Regions from separate parts of the Streptosporangium sp. NPDC049078 genome, predicted to be linked through region 1. Evidence: predicted binding sites of a transcription regulator. Region 1 holds the regulator's gene; the other holds the start of a gene.

What was found. Region 1 encodes LexA, which represses DNA repair genes until DNA is damaged. Its sites were predicted from a motif close to TCGAACANNTGTTCGA; they were not measured.
Region 2: the regulator LexA is predicted to act here: its motif matches at 3,499-3,514, upstream of AB0B90_RS11475 (SAV_6107 family HEPN domain-containing protein).

What each region holds. Positions count from the first base shown of each region.
Region 1 covers NZ_JBEZEL010000014.1:214,093-224,861, forward strand. Annotated here, with positions in the region: gene AB0B90_RS24915 (PQQ-binding-like beta-propeller repeat protein) at 232-1,230, opposite strand; gene AB0B90_RS24920 (DUF2071 domain-containing protein) at 1,380-2,132, opposite strand; gene AB0B90_RS24925 (hypothetical protein) at 2,200-2,889, opposite strand; gene AB0B90_RS24930 (vitamin B12-dependent ribonucleotide reductase) at 3,024-5,846, opposite strand; gene nrdR (transcriptional regulator NrdR) at 5,931-6,392, opposite strand; gene AB0B90_RS24940 (LysM peptidoglycan-binding domain-containing protein) at 6,878-7,150, opposite strand; gene lexA (transcriptional repressor LexA) at 8,041-8,751, shown strand; gene leuS (leucine--tRNA ligase) at 9,225-10,769, opposite strand, start outside.
Region 2 covers NZ_JBEZEL010000006.1:47,682-58,450, reverse strand. Annotated here, with positions in the region: gene AB0B90_RS11490 (arginine deiminase) at 1-171, shown strand, start outside; gene AB0B90_RS11485 (transcriptional regulator) at 663-1,157, shown strand; gene AB0B90_RS11480 (PP2C family protein-serine/threonine phosphatase) at 1,308-2,501, shown strand; gene AB0B90_RS11475 (SAV_6107 family HEPN domain-containing protein) at 2,804-3,250, opposite strand; gene AB0B90_RS11470 (L,D-transpeptidase family protein) at 3,628-4,437, opposite strand; gene AB0B90_RS11465 (YbaK/EbsC family protein) at 4,557-5,033, shown strand; gene AB0B90_RS11460 (GNAT family N-acetyltransferase) at 5,369-5,917, shown strand; gene metF (methylenetetrahydrofolate reductase [NAD(P)H]) at 5,941-6,873, opposite strand; gene AB0B90_RS11450 (polyprenyl synthetase family protein) at 7,289-8,356, shown strand; gene thiE (thiamine phosphate synthase) at 8,560-9,201, opposite strand; gene AB0B90_RS11440 (Rv2175c family DNA-binding protein) at 9,179-9,553, opposite strand; gene AB0B90_RS11435 (FAD-dependent oxidoreductase) at 9,604-10,769, opposite strand, start outside.

The DNA.
Region 1 (10,769 bases):
ATGTCCCCGGCGACCCTACCGGCCGGGAAAACGACGGGCGATCACGGTGTTCTCACTGCACAGTCCCAGAGCGTCCGAGAACAGAGAAGGGGGCCGGAGTCGACTCCGGCCTCCCTTTTTCCGGTGGGCGTTACGCGGGTTCGGCTTTCTTACCCAGCGCTGCTTTTCTGCTCTGAATCAGCTCTGAATATCGGGGCAGAGCACTTATTCGTGGGCTGCGGTATTCCTGCGTCATTCACCTCGCCGGTACGGGTCGATGGCGATCATCCTCAAGGTTCCCTTGGTCACCATGAGCATCTCCCCTGCTCCAAGGTCTCGCAGTGCAGCCACCCTGGTAACCGATGAGGACCGCTCCAGGACGTGCCCATCAGACCGCAGGCGGAAGAGCAGGCCGCCCGCGCCGGCCACTACGAACCCCTCGCTGTCTCGGACCACCTCACCGACGAGTGGCTGCCTGACGTCCACGTTCCACAACACCGATCCGTCTTCGGGGTCGATGGCGAGATAGCCGGCACCTCGTTCTCGCAACCACACCACACCACCGGTGAACTGGGCGGCCGAGGACGAGAGGTCGGCATCGTGACGGAAGAAGCGCTCGACGAGACCCGATGACAATCGAATGCTTACAACGGATCGCAGGCCGCACGGCACCAGGCAACGGTCAGGGCCGATCATGGTGAACGCCGGATGACCGTCGGTTTCGACCAGCGACTCCGGCAACCGCCAGCGGTCCAGTTCCCTGCCATCTCGTGGATCGATCAGCCACGCTTCCGAGCCGTCTCCCAACAGCACGCCGCCATCCCAGGGCAGAGGAAGCACCGTGGCCATGCGCCGCCGTGTCCGCCACAGAGGCCGTCCGTCCTTCAGGTCGAAAGCAGACATGGGCGTGTAACCACGCCAGCCGCCGACGACGACCGTCTCCGCGGTAGCCACGACATGCCCCGAGTATTGCGGCAACCCGGCGCGCCACACCACAGATCCCGCAGTGAGATCGAGACAGAACAGTTGATCGGTGTCCTGCGGCAGAACCAGGCAACGATCACCGGCGACCACGACCGCACGCGGCCAGGTTCCTATCGGGACGTCCCAACGGACCGAGCAGTCGTGGCGGTCCAGGCAGACAAGCCGAGTGTGGCGCTCATGGAGAACGACGCGGTCTTCCGTCACCGCCAACGCCGAAGCGGACCCCCTCTGATGAAGCTGCCGCTCCCACAGCGTCTTTCCAATCATCTGCCGATTTCACCAGGCAAGCACCAGCTGCATCAATCACATTAACAATGGGAGGTCATATCGGCCGAAGCCAGGAGTGGAACCCAACAGGTCCCGTTTGACCAGGTATTTCATTCCTCGGCAGCGCCGAGGGTACTGAGGGAGTGCGCTTATTCGGAAGGTTCGGTGTTTCCGGCGTGCCTGCGGTCCGGCGTCGTAACCCGCATTGGCTGCACCGGGATCCATGTTGCCGGCACCTCGCGCATCAGCAGCGCGCAGTCGAGCTTCGCGCTGCCTCGCGGGAACCGATCCTGGTTGTCGAAATAGCTGGACCGGACAGCGTGGACATCGACGGGCCGCACACGCCATGAGCCGGTCCCGAGTTTGAGCCCGTCAAGACGCCCTTCATCGTGGGTAGCGGAAAAACCTGTCGAGCCGTGACGGAAAAACTCCGATGCCTCACCCAGGTCGGCGAACAGTTCGCTGCCCTGGAACAGCTCTGCCGTGCGAACGTGCACGCTCACGCTGACCAGGCCGTCACGGCCGCCGAAGGCCACGCGGAGGTCCTCCGCAGTCTCCTGCACATCGAACGACGCCCGGTGGTGCACACCGGGGAACAACCGGCCGCCGACCAGCACCGTGACCATCGATCCGCTGTCCCGGCGCGGGATGTACACCCCCGTCTCAGGACCTCGCGGCCCGTCCCACTCCACGGCGATGCGATGCGCGGCGTTCTCGCTGCGCAGCCCCAGACCATTCGGGAGCCACGTGGGTCGGACCCGCCCGAGGCGGATCAGGCAGATTCCGGCGACCGCCCATCCTCCGACCTGCTGAGGCCGCAGTGGCATCGGCAGCAAACGTGCGGCGATTTCTGGATCGACCCGGTAGTTCACCAGGATCCGTCGTTCGACCACACTCGCCATAGATAGCCGTCTCATGTCGTGTCGCCCTCCTCGACGACTACCGCCTGTCCGCTGGAGTGCAGGACACCTATTCGGAAAGCTGATCGCTCCTCCGGGCTCCCTGGCACCGGCTCGTACCGACAGGCGTGAAAGTGAAGCTGTCGGCGAAGTCGGAACCCTCTCCCCGGACGGCCAGAAGCATGGGCTCGCCGTACAATGCGGTCTGATCCGTACGCAAATGAAGGAACTCGTTCCAGAAATGGAAGCAGAGCAAAGAATCCTGAGGGTGCCCCGTCGCGTATACCAAGGTCTTGGGAAAGTATGGGCTCGTGCCACCGCAGTAGACAGACGGCGGCCCGAACATATCGAGGGTCTGTTCGAGGGTTCGATCGCGCTCACACCAAGCCTTCTTGGCACCGATCAGCTTGTCGTACCCGTCCCGCGACAGGATACGGTCCGGCCGGAGCCATCCGTGACGATGGGCGAACTCGGCATAGACGGACGCGGCCATGTCATAGGTTCCGGCACCCCAGAGAGACTCGAAGGCTCCCCGAACTCCCGTGGAGAGAAAAGCCCTCCGAGCACGAAGAGAATCTTGTTTCTCATTCCAGACTTGTTCACGATCGTCCGTGAACGCCATTGCGTCGAAGTAAATTCTTAGGGCGATCTCTCCACCGAACACGCCTGGCCGACAAAGAGCAAAATTGATATGAGTCAACAGGTATTCTCGCACCTGCTCGACCGTTCGCGCTTCTCTCCGACCGTCCACATCGGCCATCGCCTGCCCCTGCTTTCGTCGCTACGACCTTCTGAAAACGCCGAAAGGAGGGCCGGAATCAATTCCGGCCCTCCTTCCTGGCGAGCATTACGCAGGTTTGGCTTCCGTACCCAACGCTGCTTTTCTGCCCGGAATCAGCTGCAACCGCTGGTGGAGCCGCAGCCCTCGCAGACGTAGCAGCTGCCGGCGGGACGCATCTTGGTGCCGCAGGTCATACAGAGAGGCGCGTCGGCGGTGCGGCCCTGGTGGGATTCCAGGGAGCCGGTGCGGCGCGGGGTCTCCGCGGGTGCCGCCTCGGGGCGGGACTGCGGCTCCTCGATGGGAGCCGAGGTGGCGAGCTCGGCGATGACCTCGTCGCTGTGGATCGGGGCCGGGTCCTCACCGCGCTGCTGCGCGGCGCGCTCGGAGGCGGAGAAGATCCCGAGGGCGGCGCGGTCGTCGTAGGGCAGGTGGTCCAGGGCCAGACGGCGGAAGATGTAGTCCATCACCGAGGCGGCGATACGGACATCCGGGTCGTCGGTCATACCGGCCGGGTCGAAGCGCATGTTGACGAACTTGCCGACGTACGTCTCCAGCGGCACCCCGTACTGCAGGCCGATGGAGATGGCCACCGAGAACGCGTCCATGACGCCCGCGAGGGTCGATCCCTGCTTGGACATCTTCAGGAAGACCTCACCGAGGCCGTCGTCGGGATAGGACGAGGCGGTCATGTAGCCCTTGGCGCCTCCCACGGTGAAGCGGGTGGTGGTGCTGGGGCGCTGGTTGGGCATCCGGCGGCGGGTCGGGCGGCTGATCTCCACGACCTGGATCGCCGGCTCGGCGGGCTCCTCCTTCTCCTCGGTCTTCTTGCCCGAGGCCGAGAGGGGCTGGCCGACCTTGCAGTTGTCGCGGTAGACCGCCAGGGCCTTCAGACCGAGCTTCCAGCCCTCCATGTAGACCTGCTCGATGTCCTCGATCGTCGCGGACTCGGGAAGGTTGACCGTCTTGGAGATGGCTCCGGACAGGAACGGCTGGGCCGCGGCCATCATGCGCACGTGGCCCATGGGCGCGATCGCACGCTCGCCCATCGCGCAGTCGAACACCTCGTAGTGCTCGCGCCGCAGGCCGGGGGCGTCGACGACATGACCGTGCTCGGCGATGAACTCGACGATCGCCTCGACCTGCTCCTCCTGGTAGCCGAGCCGCCGCAGCGCGCGGGGAATCGTCTGGTTGACGATCTGCATGGAGCCGCCGCCGACGAGCTTCTTGAACTTGACCAGGGCGAGGTCGGGCTCGATGCCGGTGGTGTCGCAGTCCATCATCAGGCCGATGGTCCCGGTCGGAGCGAGGAGCGATGCCTGGGCGTTGCGGTAACCGTTCTTCTCACCGAGCCTGAGGCACTCGCTCCACTGGCTGGAGGCCTCGCGGTGGATGGCACCGTCGATCTCGTCGACCGTGCGCAGGGCCTCGTTCGCGTCGTTGTGCTTGCGCATGACCCGCTTGTGCGCGTCGGCGTTGCGGGCGTAGCCGTCGTAGGGGCCCACGACCGCGGCGAGTTCGGCGCTGCGGCGGTAGGAGACGCCGGTCATCAGCGAGGTGATGGCCCCGGCGACCGCCCGGCCGCCGTCGGAGTCGTAGGCGTGGCCGGTGGCCATGAGGAGTGCGCCGAGGTTGGCGTAGCCGATGCCCAGCTGGCGGTAGGCGCGGGTGGTCTGGTCGATCTTCTCGGTCGGGAAGTCGGCGAAGGTGATGGAGACGTCCATCGCGGTGATGACCAGCTCGGTGATCTTCACGAAGTTCGCGATGTCGAAGGTGTCGTCGTCCTTCAGGAACTTCAGCAGGTTGATGCTCGCCAGGTTGCACGAGGAGTTGTCCAGGTGCAGGTATTCCGAGCAGGGGTTGCTGGCGGTGATGCGACCCGTCTCCGGGCTGGTGTGCCAGTCGTTGATCGTGTCGTCGTACTGGACCCCGGGGTCGGCGCACTCCCAGGCGGCCTTGCCCATCTTGCGGAACAGCTCTCTGGCGTCGATCTTCTCGATGACCTCGCCGGTGAGGCGGGCACGCAGGCCGAACTCCTCACCGTTCTCCACCGCGCGCATGAACTCGTCGGAGACGCGCACCGAGTTGTTGGCGTTCTGGTACTGGACGGAGACGATGTCCTTGCCGCCCAGGTCCATGTCGAACCCGGCGTCACGGAGGGCGCGGATCTTGTCCTCCTCGCGCGCCTTGGTCTCGACGAACTCCTCGATGTCGGGGTGGTCGACGTCGAGGACGACCATCTTGGCGGCGCGGCGGGTGGCGCCCCCGGACTTGATGGTGCCCGCGGAGGCGTCCGCGCCGCGCATGAAGGAGACCGGGCCGCTGGCGGTGCCCCCGCTGGAGAGCAGTTCCTTGGAGGAACGGATCCTGGAGAGGTTGACGCCGGAGCCGGAACCCCCCTTGAAGATCACACCCTCTTCCTTGTACCAGTCGAGGATCGACTCCATCTGGTCGTCGACGGCCAGGATGAAGCACGCGCTGACCTGCTGCGGCGACGCGGTGCCGACGTTGAACCAGACGGGCGAGTTGAAGCTGAAGACCTGGTTGACCAGAGCGTGCTTGAGCTCGTGGTCGAAGATCTCGGCGTCCTCGTCGGTGGCGAAGTAACCGTGCTCGACCGCCGTACGCGTGTAGACGCCCACCACCCGGTCGATCAGCTGCTTGAGGCTCCACTCCCGCTGCGGGGTGCCGACCGCGCCGCGGAAGTACTTGGTGGTCACGATGTTGGCGGCGTTGACCGACCACGACCGGGGGAACTCGACACCGCGCTGCTCGAAGTTGATCGAGCCGTCGCGCCAGTTGGTCATGACGACGTCACGGCGCTCCCAGACCAGCTCGTCATAGGGATGCACGCCTGGCGTGGTGAAGATGCGCTTCATCTTCAGACCCTTACGTGGCCTCTTGCCTCCACGTGTCACCGCACCGGCGGTCTCCGTCATGACTTCCCCCTCCTGGGGCTCCGTGGAACCCTCGAATCGGACCACACCAACGCGCCGCATCACCCCCGGCGCCCGGGGTCTGTATCAGTCCTGCTTGGTGGAGCGCTCCGCCCGGAGCCGCTCGATCTCCGCCTCGAAGTCGGCCAGCGTCTCGAAACCGCGATAGACGGAGGCGAACCGTAGGTACGCCACCTCGTCCAGTTCGCGGAGCGGGCCCAGGATGGCCAGCCCGACCTCGTGGGCCGCGATCTCGGCGCATCCGGTGGCCCGTATGCTCTCCTCGACCCGCTGGCCCAGTTGCGCCAGGGAATCCTCACTGACGGACCGCCCCTGGCACGCCCGCCGGACCCCGGCGATCACCTTGTCCCTGAAAAACGGCTCCGTCACACCGCTGCGCTTGCTCACCATGAGCAGAACGGTCTCCTGCGTGGTGAACCTGCGCCCGCATTCCGAGCACGTGCGCCTGCGGCGGATCGCCCCGCCGTCCTCGGTGGCCCGGCTGTCGATGACTCGCGTGTCCAGATGGCGACAGAACGGACAATGCACGCGTGTCGCCTCCTTGACCTACCGAAGCGGCCGACCCACCTCACCTACCCACGACACGCACGGCCAGACGCCCGCGCACACATCTCGAAGAGTCGAGATGCGGTAATGGAAACACAAGCTGTGGTGAAGTGTTGCGATGCAGCCACTAGATGTTGTGGTCCAACCGTAGAAGTGCTCGACCATGAACGCAAGTTGAAACGACCTTGCGGCACGAAGTCGCTGATCAGCCCGCACATCCCGGCGTGTCGCCACCCATGCGAGACCCCTCTCGCCCCGGACGCCTCTCGTCTCACAGTCGCCCCAGGCGACCCGTCGGACGAGTCCCTCGCATCCCCTCTCACACCCCTCGCCCCACCCGCGCCGCCGACCCGCCTCACCCCGCCGGAACGAGGCCCGCCCGTCTCGCCGGCCGCCCCGCCGGAGGCCGGCCGGGCGCCGCAGCGGTCCCACGAGCCCCGGCCCGATCGCCGGAGCCCGGACCGGCCTCACCTCACGGAGACGAGGCCCTCCGGGAGATAGAGCCGGGTCCCCGGCCGGACCTCCGAGCCGGACAGCCCGTTGAGGTCCATGATGCGACGGACCGCCGAGCCGGTGTCCGCCTCCTTCGTCAACGCGTCCGCGATCTCCCACAGCGTGTCGTCCGCGTGCACCGTGATCCGCGGCAGCCCCTCAAGGCCCGCCCGCTCGTCCGCCGCGACCATGTCGATGCGTCCGCCGATCCAGAGCACCGCCAGGCTGAACAGTGCGAGCACCGCCACCACGACGATCCTTCCACGCCGGGTGAGTCGAAGAGGCCGCCGAACCGCTCCCTTCCGGCCGACACCCGGCCGACGGGTGCCCGCCGAGGATGCCGTCGCCGATCGCGGCGCCCTCCTCGGCCCGGCCCCGCGTCCGGCCCCCCGTTCCGGATCACGCCCGGACCACCGTCCCCGCTCACGGCCGGGGCTCCATCCCCGCCCACGCCCGAGCGACCGCCTCGCCTCGCGTCCGGGACTCCGCCCAGGCTCACGCCCGGACGCCCCGCCGGGCTTTCGCTCGGACTCACGCGAGGCCCGCCCCGGCTCCCGCCCACGCTTTCGCCCGGACTCCCGAGCGGATTCCCGTCTCATCTCGCGGCCGGACCTTCGCGCAGCCTCACGGCCGGATCCTCGCCCGGGCTCACGCTCGAAGACCCGCTCGGGCTCCCCCCCGGACCTTCGCCCCGGCTCACGGCCGAGGCGCGCCCTCGGCACAGGTCCCGACACCGGCACCGAGTCCCACACGGCCTCCCACCCCTGCTTCGCCTCGGACCTCCGCCCTGGCTCCGGCGCGGGACCGGGCTCCGGCTCCGGTCTCGGGGGCGGCACGAGCCGCAGGCGCGGCGCTCCCGGTGATCGCTGCGCCGCCCGGGACCTCGGCGCGATCCTGGATCGTGGTGTCGTCGCGGTCGGTTTCACGGTGGCCCCCCATCCCCTCGACCTGGCCGAACACATGTCGAAGAAAGATCGGTGAATCGAACACGATGTCGATCGAACTCCCGTACGATGTTGTACACCACGGCGTCGCCGATTTCGAGGACATTCGAACAATTGTTTGAGTATGATCTTCGGCCGAGGTATGGTCGCTGTGTGCGACGTCTTAAATACAGACCGGGAGGCGAGGAGTTCGTATGAGCCAGCACAACGAGAACGGTTCGGCCGCCAGCGACCTGGCGGTGCGAAGGCGTGACTCCCTTGGCCTCACCCCCAGGCAGCGGAAGATCCTTGAGGTGATCCGCGATTCCGTGCAGCAGCGCGGCTATCCGCCGTCCATGCGGGAGATCGGCGAAGCGGTGCAGCTCACCAGCACCTCCAGCGTGTCGCACCAGTTGACGGCTTTGCAGCGCAAGGGCTACCTGCGGCGTGATCCGCACCGCCCCCGCGCCTTGGAGGTCCGCCTTCCCGGCGAGCCCGTGCTGTGGGTTGACCCCGACTCCGGCGAGGACGAGACTCCGGTCAGCCGTCCGACCGCCGCCTATGTGCCCCTCGTCGGTCAGATCGCCGCCGGTGGCCCCATCCTCGCCGAGGAGAGCATCGAAGACGTCTTCGCCCTGCCCAGGCAGCTTGTCGGTGAGGGCACGCTCTTCCTCCTCCAGGTGACCGGCGACTCGATGATCGAGGCCGCCATCGCCAACGGTGACTGGGTGGTCGTGCGCCAGCAGCCGGTCGCCGACAACGGCGACGTGGTCGCCGCGATGATCGACGGCGAGGCCACGGTCAAGACCTTCAAGCGCAGAGACGGCCACGTCTGGCTGGTCCCGCACAACCCCAACTACGACCCGATCCCCGGCGACGAGGCCACCGTGCTCGGCAAGGTCGTCGCGGTCCTCCGCAAGCTCTGACGCGAGCGTCCCACGCAGGCTCCTCACCGCTCTCCACGGGCTCCGGCCCGTGGAGGCGTCGCCGTCTGAGAGCGTCACCCGGCACGCGGGTCCGGACCGAGCCACACCGTGGTTACGCGAGCTCGGCATCACGCGCCTCCGGCTTTCTGTGCGACACGCCATAGAACGACACGCCGGATGGGGCCCGACATCTGATGTCGGGCCCCATCCGGCGTTCTCAGGTGATGGGACATCCCCGGGAAGATCTCTCGCCGGCGGGCACGGAAACCCACCCGGCGAGGCCGAGATGGAGGCCCGCCGCTTGAAGCGGCACGGGTTCTCCCCCGAAGTGGTCACGGGGACACGCCGGCCGAGTTGACGCGCGACACCCGGGGTGCCCTCGCAAGGGCACCCCGAGTCCGTAGCGACCCCGCGAGACGTCCGCGGCCACGACGGTCACTCAGTCGTCCGCGGCCCGAGGGCACGCGGGACGACTACGGCACGATGTTGACCAGCTTGGGCGCGCGGACGATCACCTTGCGCGGCGTGCCGGACAGGAAGGGCTGAACCTTCTCCGACCGCAGGGCCAGCGACTCCAGGTCCGCCTCGGAGATCTCCGGGGAGACCTCCAGCCGGTCGCGCACCTTGCCCGCGACCTGGACGACGCAGGTGACCGACTCCTGGACCAGCAGCGCCGGGTCGGCCACCGGCCAGCCCGCGGTGGCGACCGAGGCGGCGTGTCCCAGCCGCTCCCAGCCCTCCTCCGCCGCGTACGGCGCGACCAGGGACAGCATGACCGCGAGGGTCTCGGCGGCCTCCCTGACCGCCGGGTCGGCGGCTCCGGGGCCGGAGTCGATGGCCTTGCGTGCCGCGCTCGTCAGCTCCATCATGCGGGCCACCGCGACGTTGAAGCGGTGCGACTCGACCAGCTTGGTGACCTCGTCGATGGTGTGGTGGACGACCTTGCGCAGGTTCAGGTCTCCCGCGGTGACGTCGACGCCGGGCGCGGAGGCCGCGCCGGCCTCCGCCATCACGCGGAACGCGCGGGCGAGGAACTTCTGCGAGGCCGCCGGGGAGACGTCGGACCAGTCGATGTCGTCCTCGGGCGGTCCGGCGAAGACGACGGTCAGCCTGACCGCGTCGACACCGTAGGCGTCGATCTGCTGGCCCAGGTCGACGCCGTTGCCCAGCGACTTGGACATCGCCTTGCCCTGGTTGATGACCTGCCCCTGGTTCAGCAGACGGGTGAAGGGCTCGACGAAGTCGACCATTCCCATGTCGTGCAGGACCTTGGTGAAGAACCTGGCGTACAGCAGGTGCAGCACGGCGTGCTCGACGCCGCCGATGTACTGGTCGATCGGACCCCACCTGCGCACGCGCTCGACGTCGAACGGCCCCTCGTCGTAGGCCGGGTCGACGTAGCGCAGGAAGTACCACGAGGAGTCGACGAAGGTGTCCATCGTGTCGGTGTCGCGCTTCGCCGGGCCGCCGCACTTGGGGCAGGAGACGTTGACCCAGTCTTCGGCCGAGGCGAGCGGGGAGATGCCCTTGGGCGCCAGGGCCTCGCCACGCATGTCGGGCAGGGTGACGGGCAGCTGGTCGTCGGGGACGGGGACCTCGCCGCAGTCGGCGCAGTGGATGATCGGGATCGGGCAGCCCCAGAAGCGCTGGCGGGACAGCAGCCAGTCGCGCAGCCGGAAGTTGACCGTGAAGTGACCGGTGCCCCGCTCGCTCAGCACCTCGATGATCTTCCGGATCGCCTCGGCCTTGGCCAGGCCGTCCAGCGGGCCGGAGTTGACCATCGCGCCGTCACCGGTGGTGGCGACACCGGTCTCGCCGGGATCGGCCAGACCGGTGTGCACGACCACCCGTACCGGCAGGTCGAAGGTACGGGCGAAGTCCAGGTCGCGCTGGTCGTGGGCGGGCACGGCCATGATGGCGCCGTGGCCGTAGTCGGACAGCACGTAGTCGGCCGCCCAGACCGGCATGCGCTCACCGTTGACCGGGTTGATCGCGTACCGGCCCAGGAAGACGCCGGT
Region 2 (10,769 bases), on a different contig from region 1:
GTGCTCGCCCTGCGTCCCGGCGTGGTGGTGGCCTACGAGCGCAACACCACCACCAACAACCACCTGCGCGAGAACGGGATCGAGGTCATCACGATCCGGGGCAGCGAGCTCGGCCGGGGCCGGGGCGGCCCGCGCTGCATGAGCTGCCCGCTCGAACGCGAGGGCATCTGACCCTCCCGCGCGGGAAGCCGGGGACGGCGCTCGCGGGCCCGCGATCGGCACGCGGGCACGCCGCGGGCCGCCGTCTCCGGCGGACGGGACCGTCGCACCGGGTATTCCCCGGAGGGAGCGTCGTTCAAGATCATACGCCCGTCGCCACCCCCCGCGACGCCGCTGCCGCAAGCCATCCATAAGATGCGGGAATCAAGCGAAAGTACCGAAAAAATCGGAGTTTCCGTCATGTCGGGTAGGACAAGTGCGGCGTTTGACGCGGACCCCACCGGATCGGATTCGACATCTTTTTTCCAATCAGCTTGACCTTAGGCGCCCACAGCTTTACCGTCACTGTCCGTAACCACACCTCGTGGCGTTATCGGGTGAACCCTGACGCACCGGTCACCGAAGGTGCCAGCCTCAGGCACCAACCCGGTGAACGGGGCATAAGTTGCGAGGTAGCACAATCAAGTTGAGAGCACTACATAACAGAGCCGGGGGGCCACACCATGCCGTCTGAGTACGCCAAGTCACTGGGTGCAAGACTCCGTGCCATTCGCACCCAGCAGGGCCTGTCCCTGCACGGAGTCGAAGAGAAGTCCCGGGGACGCTGGAAGGCGGTCGTCGTGGGCTCCTACGAGCGTGGCGACCGTGCCGTCACCGTGCAGAAGCTTGCCGAACTGGCTGATTTCTACGGGGTGCCGGTCTCGGAGTTGCTGCCGGGGGGTTCGGCTCCGAGCCCTCTTGGCCCGACACCGAAGCTTGTGATCGACCTTGAGCGTCTCGCCCAGCTCCCCAAGGAGAAGGCGGGCGCGCTCGCCCGTTACGCGGCCACCATCCAGAGCCAGCGTGGCGACTACAACGGCAAGGTGCTGTCCATCCGCCAGGAGGACCTCCGCTCCCTCGCCGTGATCTATGACAAGTCCCCCAGTGAGCTCACCGAGGAGCTCATCGGCTGGGGTGTCCTGGACCCGGAGGCCCGCCGAGCCGTCGAAGCCTTCTGACGACCCCTGACCGGTCGTGGGTGCGCCGCAACCGGCGTACCCACCCCGCAGAGCTCCTCGTTCTCAGCAGAACCTGTCCTTAGTTCCGCCCCGGGCTACAGCCATTGTGGTAGGAAAAGGCAGACACGCATTTAGCGAGGTGTGGTGGACATGGCCAGGGAGGATGATCGGATCGATCACTCTCGATCGACCTCCGAGACCCGTCTCCGCACCGCCCCGGCGCAGCCGCGATCGACCAGGAGGCGTGCCTTCCCGCGGCTGCTGAGCTCGATCGGCACCAACCGCACCCAGAGCACCCTGAAGCTTCTGCCGTTCGTCGTGATGGCCGTGGTGGCCGCGATCGACTTCGGCACCGGACCCACGTCCGGCCTCCTGCCGCTGCTCGCCCTCGGCCCGGCCTTCGCCAGCGTGGCCTGCGACCTGACCCGCACCACGGTGGTCGGCGTCGTCGCCCTGGCGCTGTGCTTCGCGCTCGGCCTCTACAACGACATCCTCTCGTCCCGCATCAACATCACCCTCATCGCCATCCTCGGCGTCACCGTGGCCAGTGTGCTGGCCAGCGCCGGACGGCAGCGCCACGAACGCCAGCTCGCCGACGTGCGCTCGGTGGCCGAGGCCGCCCAGCGGGTGTTGCTGCGCCCGGTGCCCCGCCGCGCGGGACCCGGCATCGGCGTGGCCGTCTCGTACACCTCCGCCACGGCGGAGGCCAGGATCGGCGGCGACCTGTACGAGGTCGTCACCACCCCGCACGGGGTGCGGATCATCGTGGGAGACGTCCAGGGCAAGGGCCTGGAGGCCGTGGAGACGGCCGCGGTCGCGCTCGGGGCCTTCCGTGAGGCGGCCCACGACGAGAGGACGCTCCAGGGCGTCGTGGGCCGCCTGGAGAACGCCCTGACCCGCGAGCTGTCCGGCGAGCAGTTCGTGACCGCCGTGCTGGCCGAGATCAGCGGCGATTCCACCATCACCGTCATCAACTGCGGCCACCCGGCGCCCCTGGTGCTCGACGCCGACGGCGGGGTCTGGTTCGCCGACCCCCCGGACGAGGCGCTCCCGCTGGGCATGAGCGCCCTCAAGGCCGTCGAGCCGCGGCCGCACCACATCCCCTTCGAGCCCGGCGACCAGGTCCTCTTCTACACCGACGGGGTCATCGAGGCACGCGACGACGCGGGCGAGTTCTATCCGCTGCTGGAGCGGGCGCACCTGCTGGAGGGCGACGATCCCCAGGGCTCGCTGGACGCCCTGCGCGCCGACCTGCTCGGCCACGTGGGCAGGCCGCTGAGCGACGACGCCGCGATGCTCCTGCTGCGCCAGCGCGCCGCCCGCCAGAACTCCACGGCGGCGTGAGGAAGAGCGCCGACAGGGCCCCGAGCGGGAACGGCGGCGCGAAACCGGCTTCACGGCGGCGTGAGAGAACACCGGCAGCGGCTTCACGGCGGCGTGAGAGAACACCGGCAGCGGCTTCACGGCGGCGTGAGAGAACACCGGCGCGAGAAAAGCCTGGGAGAACGACGAGGCGCGAGGGGACGACGGCACGAGAACGTCCCCGTACGCCCTGCGCCCGCCAGCGGGACCGGCGGAGGCGAGACGTACGGGGACGCCGCCGATGAGCTCGGGCGGCCGCTCCCGGGTGGAGGGCCGCTCCCGCTCTAACCGGCTAGCGGGATCCGGCCCGGGAGCATGGGCTGGCTCGGGACACCGAGCAGCTTCTCCACGGTGCTGACGAACCGCTCAGCCTCGGAGATGAGCTCCTCGGCGTCTCGCGAGGACACCGTGCGGGTCAGGCCCGCCTCGGCGGCGGCTCGCTTGGCCGCGCTCGTCTCGAAGTAGGGTGCCCACTCGGCCAGGCGGGGCTCGGCCTCGGGCAGCAGCTCCCAGGCGCTGCGCAGCCTGCGCCTGCGCCCCTGCATCGGACGGGGACGGGCCGCCAGGACGGCGGCTGCCGCCCTGAGCGCGGCGAGGTGGGCCGCGACGTAACGCGCGGCGGAGGTCCGGGCGGCGGCGGCCTCTTCGAGGCAGTCGCGCGCGTCTGAGAGGTGTGCCCGCACCGTGGGGGACAGCCGGGGCCCACCGGAATCGCCGAGCCGAGGGGTCATAGCGCTTCAGCCTCCTTGGTCGCAAGCGGCTCCGGCGTTTTCGCCGGTGGTATCACATTCGCAGACCCCACCGACAAATCCGCCGGACGGCCGGACGAGGAGCTTCCCCTCTCCCCGTCCGCCCTGACCTGGTCCGATCGTCTCCGCCGACGACATGGACCCGATCGGCCGCTCTTGGAACACGAGCCGCGAGCCCCGTGTCATCACATCGAACATAAATTCGATCACTAATACTGTCAAGTAAAACGACGAACAAAGGTTCGATCTTCGGGTCCCTGGAGCACGCGAAAAGGGCCCCGGGAGATCACCGTCTCCCGGGGCCCCTGCTCTCGACCGGCGCGGGCACGACCGGCGGATCGCGTTCCGCCGGCTCGTCCCTACCGGACGAACCTGCCTCGGACGTGCACCGGCACCCCCGTACCGAGCAGCCCGGGAAGGACCTCCGCCACGTGCATCGGCAGTCGTACACAACCGTGGGAGGCGGGCGCCAGCGGCACCGACAGCGCGCCGTGGAAGGCGATGCCCCCGTTGAAGAAGATCGGGTTGTAGAGCTGGCCCAGGTAGGACTTGTGCCAGCCGTCCCTGCGCCAGGTGGTCTTGTAGTCGCCGGTCGGCGTGCGCGCGTCGCCGCAGAACCGCTGGGTCCTGCCCTCCCAGGTGGCCGTCTCGCAGTAGGCGATCCCGCTGCCGGAGGAGGTGTGGCTGATCAGCTTCACCGTGCCGTTCACGTAGAGGACCATCACCTGCTTGGCGAGGTTGACCTCCACCCGGGTCGGCTTGCCGTTGGGGACGAGCACCTTCGGCGCCAGGGGAGCCTCCAGAGCGTCCCAGGTCCTGCGTGCCACGGTACTGGTCGGCGAGATGCCGTTCACCTTCTGGAAGGCCCAGATCGCCGTCAGGGTCGCCCCGCCGTAGCGGCCGTCGATCCTGCCCGGGGCGTAGCCGAGCTCGGCCAGCCGGGTCTGGAGCACCTTCACCGCGGCGCCCTTCGCACCGAGTTTGAGCGTTTTGCCGGGCGCGACGAACGAGGACACGCCCGTCACCCCCGCCGTGACGGCCGGGGAACCCGACGTCCCCGCCGCCGCGGCGCCGGCGGGAAGGGCGACGCCCACGAAAGACACGGAAGAGAGGAGCACGGCCCCCGCCGTCATCAGCGCGGCCACTCCCGGCCGCAGTCCAACCCCCACTTTCGATCAACTCCTCATATCACTATGGATCGGGTCAAGGGACCATAGCGCACGGTTTCCCTGTGCAGACGGCCGGTCATGAAACGGCAATCAACGGTCAATCTGTTTAGAGTGGCCGCGTGCCAGAAAAGTTGCATCCGAACATCGAGAAGGTCGCCGCCGTCCTGCGCGAGCACGGCGTCCCCGGCGAGATCGTCATCTTCGCGGAGGCCACCCCCACCGCCGCCACCGCGGCCGCGCAGCTGGGCTGCGAGGTCGGCGCCATCGCCAACAGCCTGATATTCGACGCCGACGGTGAGCCGCTCCTGGTGCTGACCAGCGGCGCCCACCGCGTCGACACCGACCTGATCGCCAGGACGGCCGGAGCGGCGAAGGTGAAGCGCGCCGCCCCCGCCTTCGTGCGGGCGGCCACCGGCCAGGTCATCGGCGGCGTCGCCCCGATCGGCCACCCCGCCCCGGTCAGAACCCTGGTCGACACCTGGCTGGCCAAGCACGAGGTCGTCTGGGCCGCGGCCGGCCACCCGCACACCGTCTTCCCGACCTCCTTCGACGAGCTCGTCCGCATCACCGGCGGGGTGCCCGTCGAGGTCGAATAACGGCTTCGCGCGGCTTTCGAACTCGGTGCCCACGGGCTCCGTGCCCACCGCCGGGCCTGCGCGCCCACGACCCGGCGAGCTCGTACGCGCGACACGACCGGTCCCACACCGAACGGGCCGCGGGCGAGCACGCCGGCGCTTCGTGCGCACGACGCTCGCGACCGCGCCCGGGAGCCGCACGGCTCCCGGGCGCGGTCGCGAGAAGCCGGTCAGGCCCTTCGTGACCGGGTCGGCAGGCGGGTGGGAAAGGCCGGGAAACTCCCTGGTGAGCGCCGGATGCCCCTCCCTCGCCACACGGTGACCCGTGCCACGGCCACCCTGCTAGGGTGCGACGCGTGATCGGACTGCGACGGATCGGCCCCGACGAGTTCACGCTCCGGCTGGACGCGGTCCTCGGCGTCTACACCGAGGCGATGAACCCTCCGGCCGACCAGATCGCCGGCCGCAGGCTCATCATGGGAAACCACGCCACCCATCCCGCCTTCACCTGCCTGTTCGCCGAGCTCCCCGACGGCACTCCTGTGGGCATCGCCTACGGCTTCCACGGGGTTCCCGGGCAGTGGTGGCACGACGTGGTCAGGCGAGCCCTCGCGGACGAGTACGGAGAGGGCGGCGCCCACGACTGGCTGGGCGACGCGCTGGAGCTCGCCGAGATCCACGTCCACCCCGACTACCAGGGCAAGGGCATCGGCCGGGCGATGATCACGGGGATGTGCGCGGGCCGCCTGGAGCGCACCGCCGTGCTGTCGACCCGCGACCGGCCCACCGCGGCACGCCACCTCTATCGCAGTATCGGCTTCGTGGACCTGCTCACGCAGTTCGTCTTCCCCGGTGGGCACGAGCGCTACGCGATCCTCGGGACTCCCCTGCCGCTGGGCGGCTGAGCCGTCCCGAAGGATCCGCGGTCTCAGGTCGGCAGCGGGGCGATCTCCGGCGTGTGGTCGAGCGCCTGGAAGACCTCCCGGGTCGCGCTCGAGCGGTTGAAGGTGATGAAGTGGATGCCCGGCGCGCCCTCGTCGAGCAGGGTCTGGCAGAGCTCGGCGGCGTGTTCGATGCCGAGGCTGCGCACCGCGGCCGGGTCGTCGGCGACGGCCGCGAACCTCTCGGCCACCTCCGGCGGGAACGGCGCGCCGGAGAGCTGCTCGGACCTGGCGATGGTGCTCATCTGCGTGACGGGCATGATGCCGGGGATGATCGGCGTGTCACAGCCGGCTGCGGCCACCCGGTCACGCAACCGCAGGTAGTCCTCGGCACGAAAGAACATCTGGGTGATCGCGTAGTCGGCGCCCGCACGGCACTTGCGCACGAAGTAGTCGGTGTCGGACTCGATCGAGGCCGACCGGGGGTGCTTGTACGGGAAGGCGGCCACGCCCACGCAGAAGTCGCCGGACTGCCGGATGAGCCGGACCAGCTCCTCGGCGTACAGGACGCCCTCGGGGTGGCGCACCCACTCGCCCGTCACGTCGCCGGGCGGGTCGCCCCGCACGGCAAGGATGTTGCGCACGCCCGCTCCCGCGAAGCGGCCGATCAGATGGCGCAGCTCGCGGACGGAGTGGTTGACGGCGGTGAAGTGGGCGACCGGGGTGAGCGTGGTCTCGTGGGCGATCCGCTCGACGATGTCGACCGTGCGGTCTCGGGTGCTGCCGCCGGCGCCGTAGGTGACGGACACGAAGGTGGGGTGCAGCGACTCCAGCTCACGGACGGCGCGCCAGAGCTGACGCTCCCCCTCGTCGGTCTTCGGGGGGGAGAACTCGAAGGAGAACGAGCGGGCACCGGCAGCGAGGAGTTCGCGGACGGTGGCGACACGATCAGGAAGGACAGACGCGCGACCCAGAGCCATGGGGTCAAGGATACTTGCCCGGCCGCTCGGCCGCCCGACCAGATCATCTTCGCCGGGCGTGGCGCGAACTTGTCACAATTAGCACGTAAACCACCACCCCTCTAGATCGAAATGTCCCCTTGGACCGTTAATCTCATTACCTGACCTCCTCACGCCGTCAAAGCCGGGGGATTCCAATTTTCATAGATTGGGTTCCCTGCCTCATGCTCAGTCGCAAGGAACCCGGAGGTGTCGTGCCCCACACCGGCTCCACAGGCGTTCCACCTCTCCGCCGGACCGGCGGAGAGGATCTTGTCCATCATGCGTACGGTGGTCGGGGTGTCATCACCGCCGGTCACGACGCCGGGATGCACGGCGCCGTACCGCGTTTTCCCCCCAGAGCTGAAGCCCAGGGTCTCCACACTGGAGGTATTCGATGATCACTTCTGCAGCCGCGTTGGACATGATCCGGTCCGAGGTGGATCGTTCTCTTCGGCGATTCGTCGAACAACAGCGCCCACAGGTCAGCGCTCCGGAGCTGGCGCCGCTCATCTCGGCGGCCGAGGATTTCCTCGCGGGCGGCAAGCGGCTGCGCCCCGCCTTCTGCTACTGGGGCTGGCACGGTGCGGGCGGGGGCGAGGAGCCCGCCATCTTCTCCGCCGCGGCCTCGCTCGAGCTGCTCCAGGCCAGCGCTCTGGTGCACGACGACGTGATGGACGCCAGCGATCTGCGCCGGGGCATGCCCTCGGCGCACCGCAGGTTCGAGGACCTGCACAGGAAGGCCCGCTGGCACGGTTCGGCCGAGCAGTTCGGCGAGGGGGCCGCCATCCTGCTGGGCAACCTGATGCTCATCTGGTCCGGTGAGATGTGGCGCAACAGCGGCCTGCCGGCCGCCTCCCTCGCGGCGGCGCAGAAGGTCCACGACGACATGCGCACCGAGCTGATGTGCGGTCAGTACTTCGACCTGCTGGAGCAGGCGCACGGCGAGGGCACCTTCGAAAGCGCGCTGCGGGTCGCCCTCTTCAAGAGCGGCAAGTATTCCGTGGAGCAGCCGCTCAGGCTCGGCCTGGTGCTGGCGGCCCGGGGCAGGGAGCCCTGGATCGACCGGCTCTGCGAGGAGTACGGGCAGTCGGTGGGCATCGCCTTCCAGCTGCGCGACGACATCCTCGGCGTGTTCGGCGACCCGGACGAGACCGGCAAACCGGCCGGCGACGATCTTCGCGAGGGCAAGCGGACGATGCTCATCGCCCGCACGCTCGCCGTGGCCTCGGAGTCCCAGGCCCAGGTGGTGCGCACCACGCTCGGCGACCCGGGCCTGGACGAGACGGGGATCGACCGGCTGCGCCAGATCATCGAGGAGACGGGGGCTCTCGTGGCGTGCGAGGACCTGATCAAGGGGTATCTGGAGAACGCCCTCGGTTCGCTGGAGGGCGCACCGATCCTCCCCGAGGCCCGCGCGGCCCTGGCCGACCTCGCGGTGGCCGCCACCTCCCGGCGGACCTGACCGTACCCGGCACATGACGGAGCGGCACATGGCGGAACGGCTCACGACGGGACGGCCCGCGGCGTGGTCGCCCACGACGGAGCGGCGCCCGGCAGAGCCGGCTCCCGACGGGCGGCGAACAGGACCGGGCCGACGATCAAGGCGATCCGCCCGCCCGTGGGCACGGGCCCGCCGAGCGGCGAACCACCGGGGCGGCGGAAACCTCAGGCGGGGGCGTCCAGCCTCCGCCTGAACTCCGCCGCCGCCGCCTTGGGGTCGTCGGCCTCGGTGATCGCCCGGACGACCACGACCCTGCGCACGCCGTACGACATGACCTCCTCCAGGTTGGCGAGGTCGATGCCGCCGATGCCGAACCACGGCCGGTCGGTCTCCAGGGCCGCGGCGTGCCTGAGCAGGCCGGGGCCCGGGGCGGACCTTCCCGGTTTGGTAGGGGTCGGCCAGATCGGGCCGCAGCAGAAGTAGTCGACTCCGGGCTCGACGGCCGCGGCGGACGCCTCCTCGGGGGCGTGAGTGGAACGCCCGATGAGGATGTCGTCGCCGAGCATGTCGCGCGCGACCCGCACCGGCAGATCATCCTGGCCGAGGTGGAGCACGTCGGGACGGATCGCGTACGCGATGTCGGCCCTGTCGTTCACCGCCAGGAGGGCGCCGTGCCGGTCGCAGGCCTCGCGGAAGACGGCGAGGAGGTCGAGCTCCTCGCGCGCCTCAAGGCCCTTCTCGCGCAGCTGCACGATGTCGACCCCGCCCGCGAGGGCGGCGTCGAGGAAGTCCGCGAGGTCTCCCCGGTCTCGGCGCCCGTCCGTGCAGAGATACAGGCGGGCGTCAGAAACCGAGGGCTTGGGCACGTCTCTTCACCTCGGTGTGGCGGCCCGCCACGATCGCGTCCACCGGTGAGCCCGGCAGCGTGTCGTCGGGGGTGAAAAGCCAGCGAAGGGATTCGACGTCGTCGTATCCGGCGTCCAGGAGCACCGTGAGGGTCCCGGGAAGGCCCTTGATCACTTCTCCGTCGACGAGGAACACGGCGGGGACCTGTGGCTCTCCACCGCCCCTGCGCACTCCGATGAGCTTACGGTCCTTGAGAAGTTGCTTGGCGCGACCGGCGCTCAGGTTGAGCCTTCTGGCCACCTCGGTCAGGGTGAGCCACTCGCCCACCAGCTGGTCGGTTTCCCGGTCGATCTGCGCAACAGAAAGCGTCACGAATCCACCACTACCACATCGAGCCCTTCGCCAAACACCCGGCGGCGAGGTTACGCCACCGTACAATCGCGCAACGCTATCGCAGGGTCGGTGAGGCGATCGACGTCGAGGCGCTGGCCGCCCTCGATGAGGCGGCGCCCCTGGACCAGATCGCGGGGGCGGTTGACCGAGAGCACCGCGGTGAGCCGGTCGTCCTCGGTCACCCAGCAGATCGCCCACCTGGGCTTTCCCTCGGCCGCAGGGTCGCCGCGCAGGACGAGCCGGGCACCGTCGTGGTGGCCGGCGTACTGGACCATGTGGCCGAACTGCTCGGACCAGAAATAGGGGACCGGGTCGTAGACCGCGGCGTCGCCGAGGAGTGTGGCCACCGCGACGTCCGGGGCGCCCAGGGCGGTGTCCCAGTGCTCGACGCGCAGGCGGATGCCGTAGCGGCGCGACCACCAGGCGGCGCAGTCACCCACCGCGACCACGTCGGGCAGCGAGGTGCGCAGGTGCTCGTCGGTGACCACGCCGTTGTCGAGCCTGATGCCGGATCCGGCCAGCCACTCGGTCGCGGGCCGCACGCCCACGCCGGTGACGACCACGTCGGCCTCCAGCGCGGAGCCGTCCGCCAGGGTGAGCCCTCCGTGGTCGACGGAGGCGACCATGGTGCCCAGGCGCAGGTCGACGCCCGCCTCGGCGTACCAGGGGGTGGTGTACGCGCCGACCTGGCCGAGCGCGGCGGCCAGCGGGGTGCGGGCGGCCTCGACGACGGTCACGGCACAGCCCGCCCTGCGGGCGGCGGTCGCCACCTCCGCGCCGATCCAGCCCGCGCCGATGACGGCGACCCTGACTCCCTCGCCGAGCAGGGAGCGCAGCCGGAGCGCGTCGTCGATGGTGCGCACCACGTGCTGGGGGCCGTCCCCGCGCAGCCTGATCGGGCGGGCACCGGTCGCGACGACCAGGCCGTCGTAGGCGATCTCGCCCTCGGTGGTCTCCACCACACCGGGATGGAGCCCCTTGGCCGACACGCCCGCGCGAAAGTCGATCTCAAGCGCGTCGAGGTCGGAGTCGACGACCGTGGAATCGGTCTCGCCGAGCAGCACTCCCTTGGACAGGGGCGGGCGGTCGTAGGGCCGGTGCCGTTCCTCCCCGATCAGGGTGATCCTGCCGCCGAACCCACGGGCTCGTAACGCCTCCACGCTGCGCACACCGGCGAGGCCGGCTCCAACCACCA